3 regions of the Micromonospora sp. NPDC052213 genome follow, and region 3 is predicted to be linked to each of the others. Evidence: riboswitches for the same ligand, from Rfam matches in the RefSeq annotation. Region 3 holds a riboswitch; each other region holds the start of a gene.
The links. A riboswitch is a leader RNA that binds a small molecule or an ion and turns the genes downstream of it on or off. The one in region 3 is predicted to bind cyclic di-AMP.
Positions count from the first base shown of each region.

Region 1: linked by a shared signal. The riboswitch ahead of AB0L34_RS31555 (NlpC/P60 family protein) and the one ahead of AB0L34_RS15885 (hypothetical protein) in region 3 are both predicted to bind cyclic di-AMP.
Region 2: linked by a shared signal. The riboswitch ahead of AB0L34_RS17980 (hypothetical protein) and the one ahead of AB0L34_RS15885 (hypothetical protein) in region 3 are both predicted to bind cyclic di-AMP.

Region 1 covers NZ_JBFAVI010000236.1:3,994-7,628, reverse strand. Annotated here, with positions in the region: gene dcd (dCTP deaminase) at 1-406, shown strand, start outside; gene AB0L34_RS31555 (NlpC/P60 family protein) at 478-1,518, opposite strand; cyclic di-AMP (ydaO/yuaA leader) riboswitch at 1,531-1,667, opposite strand; gene AB0L34_RS31550 (peptidoglycan recognition family protein) at 1,907-3,635, shown strand, end outside.
Region 2 covers NZ_JBFAVI010000068.1:1,016-4,650, reverse strand. Annotated here, with positions in the region: gene AB0L34_RS17985 (carbonic anhydrase) at 1-42, shown strand, start outside; gene AB0L34_RS17980 (hypothetical protein) at 253-1,272, opposite strand; cyclic di-AMP (ydaO/yuaA leader) riboswitch at 1,276-1,407, opposite strand; gene AB0L34_RS17975 (YibE/F family protein) at 1,574-2,917, opposite strand; gene AB0L34_RS17970 (hypothetical protein) at 3,334-3,635, shown strand, end outside.
Region 3 covers NZ_JBFAVI010000055.1:8,898-12,532, forward strand. Annotated here, with positions in the region: gene AB0L34_RS15875 (AAA family ATPase) at 1-159, shown strand, start outside; gene AB0L34_RS15880 (cation diffusion facilitator family transporter) at 251-1,168, shown strand; cyclic di-AMP (ydaO/yuaA leader) riboswitch at 1,322-1,453, shown strand; gene AB0L34_RS15885 (hypothetical protein) at 1,467-2,528, shown strand; gene AB0L34_RS15890 (SRPBCC family protein) at 2,680-3,147, opposite strand; gene AB0L34_RS15895 (hypothetical protein) at 3,225-3,374, shown strand; gene AB0L34_RS15900 (STAS domain-containing protein) at 3,410-3,635, opposite strand, start outside.

The DNA of each region.
Region 1 (3,635 bases), on a different contig from region 3:
CGACCTGACGTCGATGGTCGAGGTGCCCGAGGGCGAGCCGTTCGTGCTGCACCCGGGCGAGTTCGTGCTCGCCTCGACGCTGGAGGTGATCTCCCTCGGCGACCAGCTCGCCGGGCGGCTGGAGGGCAAGTCGAGCCTGGGACGGCTCGGCCTGCTCACCCACTCCACCGCGGGCTTCATCGACCCGGGCTTCTCCGGCCACGTGACGCTGGAGCTGTCCAACGTGGCCAACCTGCCCATCACCCTCTGGCCGGGCATGAAGATCGGTCAGCTCTGCATCTTCCGGCTCTCGTCGCCGGCCGAGCACCCGTACGGCTCGGCCGTCTACGGCTCGCGCTACCAGGGGCAGCGCGGCCCGACCCCGAGCCGCTCCTGGCAGCACTGGCGCACCTGGCCGACCCGCTGACCCGACGGTCGCCGTGAGGCGCGGGCCCTTCCGCCACCGGGTGCGTCAGGAAGGGCCCGTTCCTCACCCGCTCAGCCGGGGCGGCCGTAACTGTGGATCGGGCCGTCGTCGACCTTCTTCATCTTCACCGGCACCCCGGCTCGGGAGGCGTGCACCACCCAGCCCCCGCCGACGTACATGCCGACGTGGTGCAGGTCGCTGTAGTAGAAGACCAGGTCTCCCGGGCGCAGCTCGCCCCGGGTGACGGTCGCGGTGACCCGGCGCTGCTGCGCGGCGTTGTGCGGCAGCGAGACCCCGGCCTTCGCCCAGGCGGCGAGCATCAGGCCCGAGCAGTCGTACGCGTTCGGGCCCTCGGCGCCCCAGACGTAGGGCTTGCCGATCTGGGCGCAGGCGAACTTGACCGCGGTGCCGGCCCCGCCACCCGGGTAGCTGGCCGGGCAGGGGGCGGGGCGCAGCGAACCGCCGCCGCCGCTGCCGTAGATCCGCAGCCGCAGCTTCTGCAGCCGGTCGATCTCGGCGTTGATCTGCTTCTTCTTCGCGGCGAGCTGGGCCTCCGTCCGGCCGAGTTGGACGACCATCTCGTCGAGCGGGGCCTTCTTCTCGGCCAGTCGGTCGCGCAACTCGGCGACCTGCCGCACGTCCTGCTGCTGGTGCTGGGCGAACCGGTCGAGCAGTTCGAGCTGGCCGACCATCTGGTCGGGCGAGCGGCTGCCCAGCAGGGCGTTGACGGCGGAGACGTTCTCGCCCTTGTAGGCGCGGACGGCCAGCGCGCTGACCTCCTCCATCGCCTGCTCGACCTGCCGTTCCAGGGGCTTGATCTGCTTGGCGAGGGCGTCGGCCTGCCTGCGTTTGGCGGCCAGGTCCTGGCGGGTGGCGTTGTGCCGTTCGATGATCGGTTCGAGCTTGTTCCAGTCCTCGTCGATCTGGCGCTCGATCTCGGCGACCGTCGGTTCGGCGTGGGCCGCCGTGGCGCCGCCGGTCAGGACGACGGCGAACGCGGCCAGGGCGGCGAGGGCGGTGGTGCAGCGGTACCAGCGTGGGCGCGGCGCAGCCGTCGTCGGGCCGGCGGGTGCCGACCGTGCCGACGGTGGCCGCGGGGCATGGTGTGCCACCGGGCTCCGTACTCCTTCTTCCCGTACCGCCTACCGGGTTAGCTGACGGGTTCGGGCGGGAAGGGGACGCCCTACCGCAGGTGCTGCGGATTCACCCCGGGGTACCTGGGTCCCCGGCTCGCTCGGGAGCGACTCGGCGGTGTCGGACCGTTACCGCCCCGGTTGGGCGGACTGTCGCCGGCCGACGAATGACCAGAGTAGAGACGGTCGTTATCGATCCGCAACCCATCGAGCCGTGACACACCGTATTCGTGCCGGCCGGTGGGAGCGAGTACCTCCGGCGACGAAATTTTCCTTCTTCGGTAAGTGACGCATGGAAAGGTATTGACCGGAGGTGGCGCCCGGGGCGAAGGTGGCCCCACATTCGCCCGTCCGACCTGGGGGTCTGATGCACCTGTCAGCGACATCGAGGAGCAGACGCGTCCTGCTGGCCGCCGCCGTGGCGGCCGCCCTGGCGGCGACGCCGCTCACCGCCGCCGGAACCGCCGCCGCCGCATCGACGACCGACCGGCAGCAGCAGTACGCCGCCGCGGCCGCGGAGTACGGCGTGCCGGAGAGCGTCCTGCTCGGAGTCTCCTACCTGCAGTCCCGCTGGGACACCAACGCCGGAACGCCGAGCACCAGCGGCGGCTTCGGACCGATGCACCTCACCGACGCGGAGTACGTCGCCGCACTGCCCGGGGGCACCCACCACGACGAGGGCACCGAGGACCCGCGGGGCGACGACTCCCGCCCGTCCCTGGCCGAGGCGCACGAGCCGCCGGCCGCCCAGCCTCCCGCCGAAGCCTCGCTGCGGACGCTCGACGCCGCCGCCGGGCTGACCGGCGCCAGCGAGGAGGCGCTGCGCACGGACGCCACGGCCAACATCCGGGGCGGCGCGGCGCTGCTGGCCGCGTACCAGAAGGAGATCGGCGCCCCGGTCGGCGCCGACACGGACCCGGCGGCCTGGTACGGCGCCGTGGCCCGGTACTCCGGCGCGGACAGCGCCGACGCCGCGGCGGCCTTCGCCAACGAGGTGTACGCCACCATCGGCGCCGGCGACAGCCGGCTGACCGACGACGGGCACCGGGTCACCCTCCCCGCCAGCGCGGTGCAGCCGGAACGCTCCTGGCTCGACCGGCTGGGCCTGCGCAAGGTCGCCCGGCCCGACGGGCTGGAGTGCCCCGACACGATCTCCTGCGAGTGGATCCCGGCGCCCTACGCCCAGTACGGCCCGACCGTGGGTGACTACGGCAACCACGACCTCGCCGACCGGCCGGCCCAGCAGAAGATCGAGTACATCGTCATCCACGACACCGAGGGCTACTTCGGGCCCAGCGTCAACCTGGTCAAGGACCCGAGGCGGGTGGGCTGGCACTACACCCTGCGCTCGGTGGACGGCCACATCGCCCAGCACATCAAGACCAAGAACGTCGGCTGGCACGCCGGCAACTGGTACGTGAACGCCAAGTCCATCGGCCTGGAGCACGAGGGCTTCGCGGGGCACGGCACCTGGTACACCGAGGCGATGTACCGCACCTCCGCCAAGCTGGTCCGCCATCTGGCGCTGCGGTACAACATCCCGCTGGACCGGCAGCACATCATCGGTCACGACAACGTCCCCGGCACCGTCGCCTCGACCGTGCGCGGCATGCACTGGGACCCGGGCCCGTACTGGGACTGGTCGCACTACTTCGACCTGCTCAAGGCGCCGTTCACGTCGACCGGCACGCCGCACACGGGGCTGGTCACCATCGACCCGGACTTCGCCACCAACCAGCCGCAGTTCACCGGCTGCAACCGGCAGCCGCCCGGCGTGCCGAACCCGCCCCCGCCGGTGGCTCCCTGCCCGCTGCGCGGCTCGTCCGCGGTGATCCTGCACAGCGCGCCGAGCCACGACGCGCCGCTGGTCAACGACATCGCGCTGCGGCCCGACGGCACCCCGAACACCATGTACATCTCCGACCACGGCGCCCGGGCCTCCGCCGGGCAGACGTACGCCCTGGCCGAGGTGCGGGGGGACTGGACCGCGATCTGGTACCTCGGCCAGAAGGCGTGGTTCCACAACCCCGCCTCGAAGCCGACCGCGAAGTGGTCCGTCGGCTTCGTGGTGACCCCGAAGGACGGCAGGGCCACCA
Region 2 (3,635 bases), on a different contig from region 3:
GTCGACGGGGCACAGCCGGCCGCCAGCGCCGCCCTCGCCTGACCGGTTCCCGCGCTCGCCCGCCCCGGCCCGGCCGCCCGACGCCCGCTCACGAGGGCCACAAGCGCCGCCGACGAGGGCTACAGACGCCCGGCGACGAGGGCCACAGACGCCGGCAGGGCACGGGCGACCACCGGCCGTGGACGCCGACACGGCGACAGACGCCGACAGGGCCGCCCCGCGACTGCGGGGCGGCCCTGTCGTTGGCTGCCGTCAGAGCAGCGACACGTGCACGTGGTCCGTATGGTTCGACGGGCCGCTGTAGGACTTCCAGCCGGTCGCCGGGAACCAGATCTGCCGGTTCCAGATCACGTAGTAGATGCCGAGCCGGTCGGCGTTGCGGACCAGGAACGCGGTCAGGTTGTTGCCGTACATGTAGGTGTCGTCGTTGTGCCAGGGGGCGAAGCCGCTCCGCTGCAGCGACCAGTCGCAGGCCCGGCCCTTCGGATGCTCGTACGGCCCGCCGGAGCGGTAACAGCCGACGAAGCGGTTGAAGCCGGCCCGCTTGACCTCCTTGTACATGTGCAGCGTGCGCGCGGTGATGCAGCCGGAGGTGGTGGGGTCGTTCTCGGTGCAGGACAGGGGCTTCCAGTCGCCGTCGGCAGTACGACCCGGTGCCATCCGGGCCACCGGCGAGGTGGCGACCACCTTGCCGCTGGTCAGGCCCCTGCCGCCGACCAGTGCGAGCGCCTTCTCCGCCTCGCGCTTGCCGCGGGCCATCTCGTTGGTCAGCTTCGTCTGCTCGCGAACCTCGGCGTCGAGCGCCAGCTTGGCCTGCTCGGCGCGGTTCTTGACCGCGTTCACCTCGGCGAGCTTCTTGGAGTTGACCAGGTTCAGCTCGTCGAGGGCGGCGGCGCGCTTGACGAACGAGTCGGGGCTGGCGGTGTCCAGCAGCATCGACACCGCGCCGATCCGCCCGGTCCGGTAGGACTGGGCGGCGATCTGGCTCACCTGCGGGGCCAGCGCTGCCAGGTCGGCCTGCGCCCGGTCGACCTCCAGGGCCAGTTCCAGTTGGCGCTTCTTCGACTTCGCGAGCTTCGCCTTGGCCTGGACGTAGTTGCGGTTCCGCGCCTCGATCAGGTCGTTGAGCAGCTTGGGCTCGTCGTCCCCGTGGCCGGAGGGCTGGGGCGGCGGGGTGGGTGCGGCCGCCGCCTGGAGGGGCCCGGCGAAGACGGCCAGGGCGGCGATCACGGCCACCACAGGGGTCAACCAGCGGCGTAGGGGTGCCGTCACATTTTTCCCTTCCGTCGACCGCCGACCGGGTTAGCTGACGGGTTCGGGGCGGAAGTGGCCCCTACCGCTGTCGCGGATTCACCCCACGTACCTGGGTCCCCGGCTCGCCTGGCGGCGATTGGGCGGCGGCACCGCAGGCGCCGCTGCGCGCCTTCGGCGGTGACCGGCAGCGAGGTTACCCGAGAGCCCTGCCGGGGATCTACGTCCCTAAGCCGACTAAATGCGTTATTTCGTAGCGGCGGAGGGTGACCAGTGACGCGTTTATCAGGCGGGACGTCCTGATCGGTCACGCTGAGGAGTTTCACCATGCGGTGTCCGTGCTCCCGTCGCGGTCGGGCCACCCGGCGGGGGCGGCGGAGGGGGCGTTTCCGGCGCGCGGCCCGCTGAGGGCCTCCAGCGCCTCGGAGCGGTCGGCCGCCGGCCGGGGAGCCGGCGGGGTCGGGGGTGCGCCGCGGTCGGCTGACTCGCCGCCGCGCCGGCCGGCCGTGGTCACCACGGCCGCGAGCCCGGTGGTCAGCGGCACGGCGGCGATCAGGCCCAGGGTGGCGACCGCGCTGCGGACGATCTCCTGGGCCAGGAACTCGCTGGTCAGGATCTGGCTCACCGCCCGGGAGTCGGCGGTCAGCAAAAGCAGCACCGGCAGCGAGGCCCCGGCGTACGCCAGCACGATGGTGTTCACCGTCGAGGCGATGTGCGCGCGGCCGACCCGGGTCGCCGCCCGGTACAGCTGCATCCGGGACAGCCCCGGGTTGGCGTGCGCCAGCTCGGTGACCGTCGCGGCCTGCGTCACGGTGACGTCGTCGAGCACGCCGAGCGAGCCGATGATGATCCCGGCGAGCAGCAGGCCGTGCAGGTCGACGTCGGCCTGGAACATCGACAGCGTGGTGGCGTCCTCGCTGCCGAACCCGGTCAGGTGGGTCGCCGCGGTGGCGATCGTGCCGAGTACGCCCGTCAGCACCAGGCTGCCCAGCGTGCCGAGCACGGCGACCGAGGTCTGCGCGGTCACCCCGTGCGTCAGGTAGAGCACCACGAACATGATCAGTGCCGCGCCGACGACCGCGACCAGCAGCGGTGGGCTGCCGGCGCTGATGCCGGGCAGCACGAAGGTCAGCAGGATGGCGAAGCTCGCCGCCAGGCCGGCCAGCGCCGCGAGCCCCCGCCACCGCCCGAACGCGACGATCGCGGCGGCGAACAGCACCACCAGCCAGAGCAGCGGCTTGCCGCGCTGGTGCTCGGCGATGTTGTAGGCGCTCGCCGAGGGGTCGGCGGGATCGGTGAGCTGGACCAGGACGATCTCGTCGCCGACCGCGACCGTCGGCGCCCCCGGCCCTGCCGGTACGGGCGTCTCCACCTGCTGGCCGGCGTCGGGGCCGTCGTCGACGCGCACGGTCACGGTGCCGCAGGGGCCCTCCGCGGCGCCCTCCGGCGCCTCGGGGGTGGGCGGGCACGGCTCCGTCACCACCCGGGTCACCGTGCCGTGGTGGCGGGGCGGATCGGTGCCGGGCGCGGCGTCCGGTGCGTCCCACGGCCAGAGCAGCAGGGCCGCGATCAGGGTGGCGACGAACAGGGGCACCACCGTCGCGACGAGGATCCGCCGCACCCCCGGCGGGGCGGACGGTGCGGGACGGGTGTGGTCGGCGCCCATCGAGTGTCTCCCAACGAATCCAGGGCGGGGTACGTGCCGGCGGGCCGGCCGGTTCGGCGTGCCCGGGTGACCGCCGCGGCGGATCGCCCTGGCGTGGCGGGCCGGTCACGCGCCGCGACGGCCCGGCCCGGCCGGTCGCGGTCGCTCGACACCGTCGCCCGGTCGGGGCGGCGGTGCGGACGGCGCGGAGTGCGGAGGGCCACCGGCCGAATGGTAGCCATCCCGACATCCGGCCGCAGGTCGTGAGGGCTGGTGTCGGCCGCGGGCCGTCCCGTCCGGCAACCCGGTCACCGTCCGGGCGCCGCCGGTCGACCGTCCCGTGGTGGCCGACCTGGCGGTCTCGTCCGGGGCGGATTCGCCGTCGGGTGCGCCGGTCGCCCCCGGACGCACCGGCCCCGGGGGCTACCGTGGTCGGTGTGCGGGCGGCGGCGACGGTGACGGCGGGGCGATGGGCCCGGCTGCTGCTGCTCGTCGGCACGCTGTTCGGCCTGGCCGCGATGCACACCCTCGGCCACGGCTCGCACGCCGTGGGCCATCCCGCCGAGGTCTCCGCGCACGCCGTTGCCGCGGCCGGTGCGCACGACGCTTCGCAGGCGCCGCCCCGGCACGACACCGTTGCGCCGCTCCGTCAGGACCCCGCCGCGCCGCCCCGCCACGACACCGCCGCGCCGCTCGGTCAGGACCCCGCCATCGCGTACGTCGTCCCGGCGGCGCTGTC
Region 3 (3,635 bases):
GTGGTGACCAGCCTGGAGGCCAAGGGCATGGAGTACGACGGCGTGGTCCTGGTCGCCCCGGGCGAGATCCGGGCCGACCCGGGTTCGGGCGTACGGACGCTCTACGTCGCGCTGTCGCGGGCCACCCAGCGGCTGACCACCGTCGACCCGACCGGCTGAGTCGTCCCGGCCGCCGCCGGCAGTCACTTGCACATATTGCGATGTGAGCATAGATTGAACCGGGTCCGGACGGGTGACGGAAGGTGGGCGCGTGGGCGCAGGTCATGACCACCACCACGGGTCGGTCGCGAATGCCGCGCACCGCCACCGGGGCCGCCTCTGGGCGGCGTTCGCGCTGCTCGGCGCCCTGATGGTGGTGGAGGCGGTGGCCGCCTTCCGCACCGGCTCGCTGGCTCTGCTGAGCGACGCCGGGCACATGTTCACCGACGTGCTCGGCATCGGCATGGCACTCGCGGCGATCACCGCGACCCGGCGCGCCGGCGCGGACCCGCAGCGCACCTTCGGCCTCTACCGGCTGGAGGTGCTGGCCGCCCTGGCCAACGCCGTGCTGCTCTCCGGCGTCGCGGTCTACGTGGTCGTCGAGGCCGTACGCCGGTTCGGCGACCCGCCGGAGGTGCTCGCCGGCCCGATGCTCGCGGTCGCCGTGCTCGGCCTGCTCGCCAACGTGGCCGCCTTCGCCCTGCTGCGGTCCGGGGCGAAGGAGAGCATCAACATGCAGGGCGCGTACCTGGAGGTGCTGGGCGACCTGCTGGGCTCACTCGGCGTGATCGGCGCGGCCCTGCTGATCGCCGTCACCGACTGGTGGTGGGCGGACCCGCTGGTCGCGGTGGCGATCGGGATGTTCATCCTGCCCCGCACCTGGCGGCTCGGACGCGCCGCGCTGCGCATCCTGGTGCAGGCCGCGCCGGAGCACCTCGAGGTCACCAGGGTGCACGACCGGCTGGCCGCCGTGCCCGGCGTGGCCGAGGTGCACGACCTGCACGTCTGGACGCTGACCTCCGGGATGGAGGTGGCCTCGGCACACCTGACCATGGAGCCCGGCGCCGAGGTCGGCGCGGTGCTCACCGCGGCCCGGACGGCCCTGCACGAGGACTTCCAGATCGAGCACGCGACGTTGCAGATCGAGCCGGGGGCGTCTCCCGGGGCCTGCGGGTCGGTTGAGTGGTAATGAGCACAGCCTTAAATCTGGGAGAGTATTGTTGACTTATGTCGGATTTGACGGTAAGCGGACAGGCACCCTCGGTCACGTGCGCTGCACCAGTCACACCGGCACCGGTAGGCTCGGTTCCGGCCTCCGCCAGGCGGCACCCACCGGTGCCGGCGGTGGCCGCCGCCTAATCGCCCGGCGGGGCGAACCGGGGAACCATGTTCGTGGGGTGCATCCGCGTCAGCGGTAGGGATCTTCCGTCCCGAACCCGTCAGCTAACCCGGTCGGCGGCTGACGGAAGGACACGTGTATGCCAGTGATGGCACCTGTACGACGACGCGCCGCCCGGTTGGCGGCCCTGATCGCCGTGACGCTCGCCCTCGGCGCCGCGGTCGCCCCGGTCACCACCGCTCCCGCGGCGGCCGCCTCCCGGGCCGGCCTGCTCGCCGCGGCCCCCGGCCAGGACCAGGAGGGCGGCACGCCCGCCCTGCGGGCCCAGCTCGAAGCCGCCAGCAAGGGCTACCTGGACGCCAAGCGGGCGCTGGACACGTCGGTCAAGCGGCAGCAGCAGCTCGCCGCGCAGCTCAAGACGACCGAGAGCGAGCTGACCGAGCGGAGCAACAAGGTCGGCGAGATCGCCGGAGTGGCCTACCGGACCGGCCGGCTGGGGGTGGCGTCCGCCCTGCTCAACAGCAGCTCGCCGGACGGCTTCATGGACCGGGCCGCCGCCCTCGACGCGGTGGCCGCCAACGAGGACCGGGCGCTCCGCGAGCTCCAGGAGACCCGGGACCAGGCCACCCGCACCAAGCTCGCCCTGGACGGCGAGATCCGGGAACAGCGCAAGCAGGTCACGGTGATGGCCAAGCGCAAGGAGCAGGCGGAGCGGGCGCTGACGGTCGCCAACCGGTCGCAGGCAAGCGGCGGCGGGCCGGGCGGCAGCTCCACCGCGACGGCGAAGCCGGCCCCACGCAACTCCGACGGGTCCTGGCCGTCCGAGTCGTGCAGCGTCAACGACCCCACCCCCGCCGACGGCTGCATCACCCCGCGCACCCTGCACGCGCTCAACCAGGCCAAGGCGGCCGGCTTCACCCGCTACGTCTCCTGCTACCGCCCCGGCGGCTCCGGCGAGCACCCCAAGGGCCGGGCCTGCGACTTCGCGGCGCAGAAGAGCGGGTTCGGCGGCGACGCCACCGGCGGCGACAGGACGTACGGCAACAACCTGGCGACGTACTTCGTCAAGAACGCCGACCGGCTCGCCGTGCTCTACGTGATCTGGTACAGGCAGATCTGGCTGCCCAGCAGCGGCTGGAAGTCGTACAGCGGGGCCAACGGCGACCCGTCCAGCGACCACACCAACCACGTGCACCTGTCGGTCTACTGACGCCCGGCCCCGGTGACCCGCTCGCGGGTCACCGGGGCGTCCGTCGCCGCCACGTCGCCGCCAGCGCGACCTGGACGGCGAAGCCGACCGCCTTCCCGCCGCCACCTCCCGGCCGACGGCCGGGGGACTCGCCGTGTCGTCGATGCCCGGCTCAGCCGGGCGGTGACTCCGGCGGGTGCCCGCCCAGGGCGACGCCGAGCCGGGCAGCCAGCCCCAGGTGGGCGGCGCGCGCCTGGCGGAAGGCGTAGCCGAAGAGCGGAACCGGCGCGGCAAGGGTGATCTCGACGTCGATCCGGACCACGCCGTCCGGCTCGGCCCGCAGTAGGGTCCGGTTGCGCACCGTGGTGGCCGGCCACTGCCGGGCCACGGTGACGATCTCGTCCGGCCCGTCGACCAGGACGTCGGCCCGGTAGGTGACCGGCAGGCGCAGCGGCCCGACGGCCAGCCGGTCGGTGATGAGGTAGCTGGCCCGCGCGCCGCGACGGGGCGACACCCGGCGGACCCGGACGATCAGCGGGTGCAGGTCCTGCTGCCGGGCCGGGTCCGCGAGCAACCCCGCGGCGTCGGCGAGCGAGCAGCGCGCCTGGACGGTGTAGCTGAAGGAATCCCGCCTGATCACGCCGTCTCCCCACCGTCGCCGTCGCCCGATCGTCGCGCACCGGCGGCGCGCTGGCAACGGTGTGCCGCTCCGCGCGGATGCCGGCCGTCGACCCGCCCGGCCGGTCGTCGACAGGTGCAGCCGGGCAGCGACCTGCCCTGCTGGCCGACGGCTACGCCTCCGGGACGGCGATCCGCGCGGTCACCGAGGCAGCCGACATCAATCTGTCGAGCCTCGGCGACGACTGACGCCACCGGGTCACCGGCGGGACCCTGCCGGCGGGTCAGGCGCCGGGGAGGACCTCGGGAGCGGGCGCGCCGGCGTAGTAGGGCTCGGGGGCGCCGAAGAGGCCGAGCAGGCCGGTCACCCAGAGCTGCCGGTGCACGAACCGGCTCGGCTCGGTGACGACGAGCTTGACGCCGCTCACCTCGGCGGTCTGGAAGCCGGCGACCATCGCGCTGATGCCGACGGAGTCGATGAAGGTGACGAGCCTCATGTTGAGCTCGATC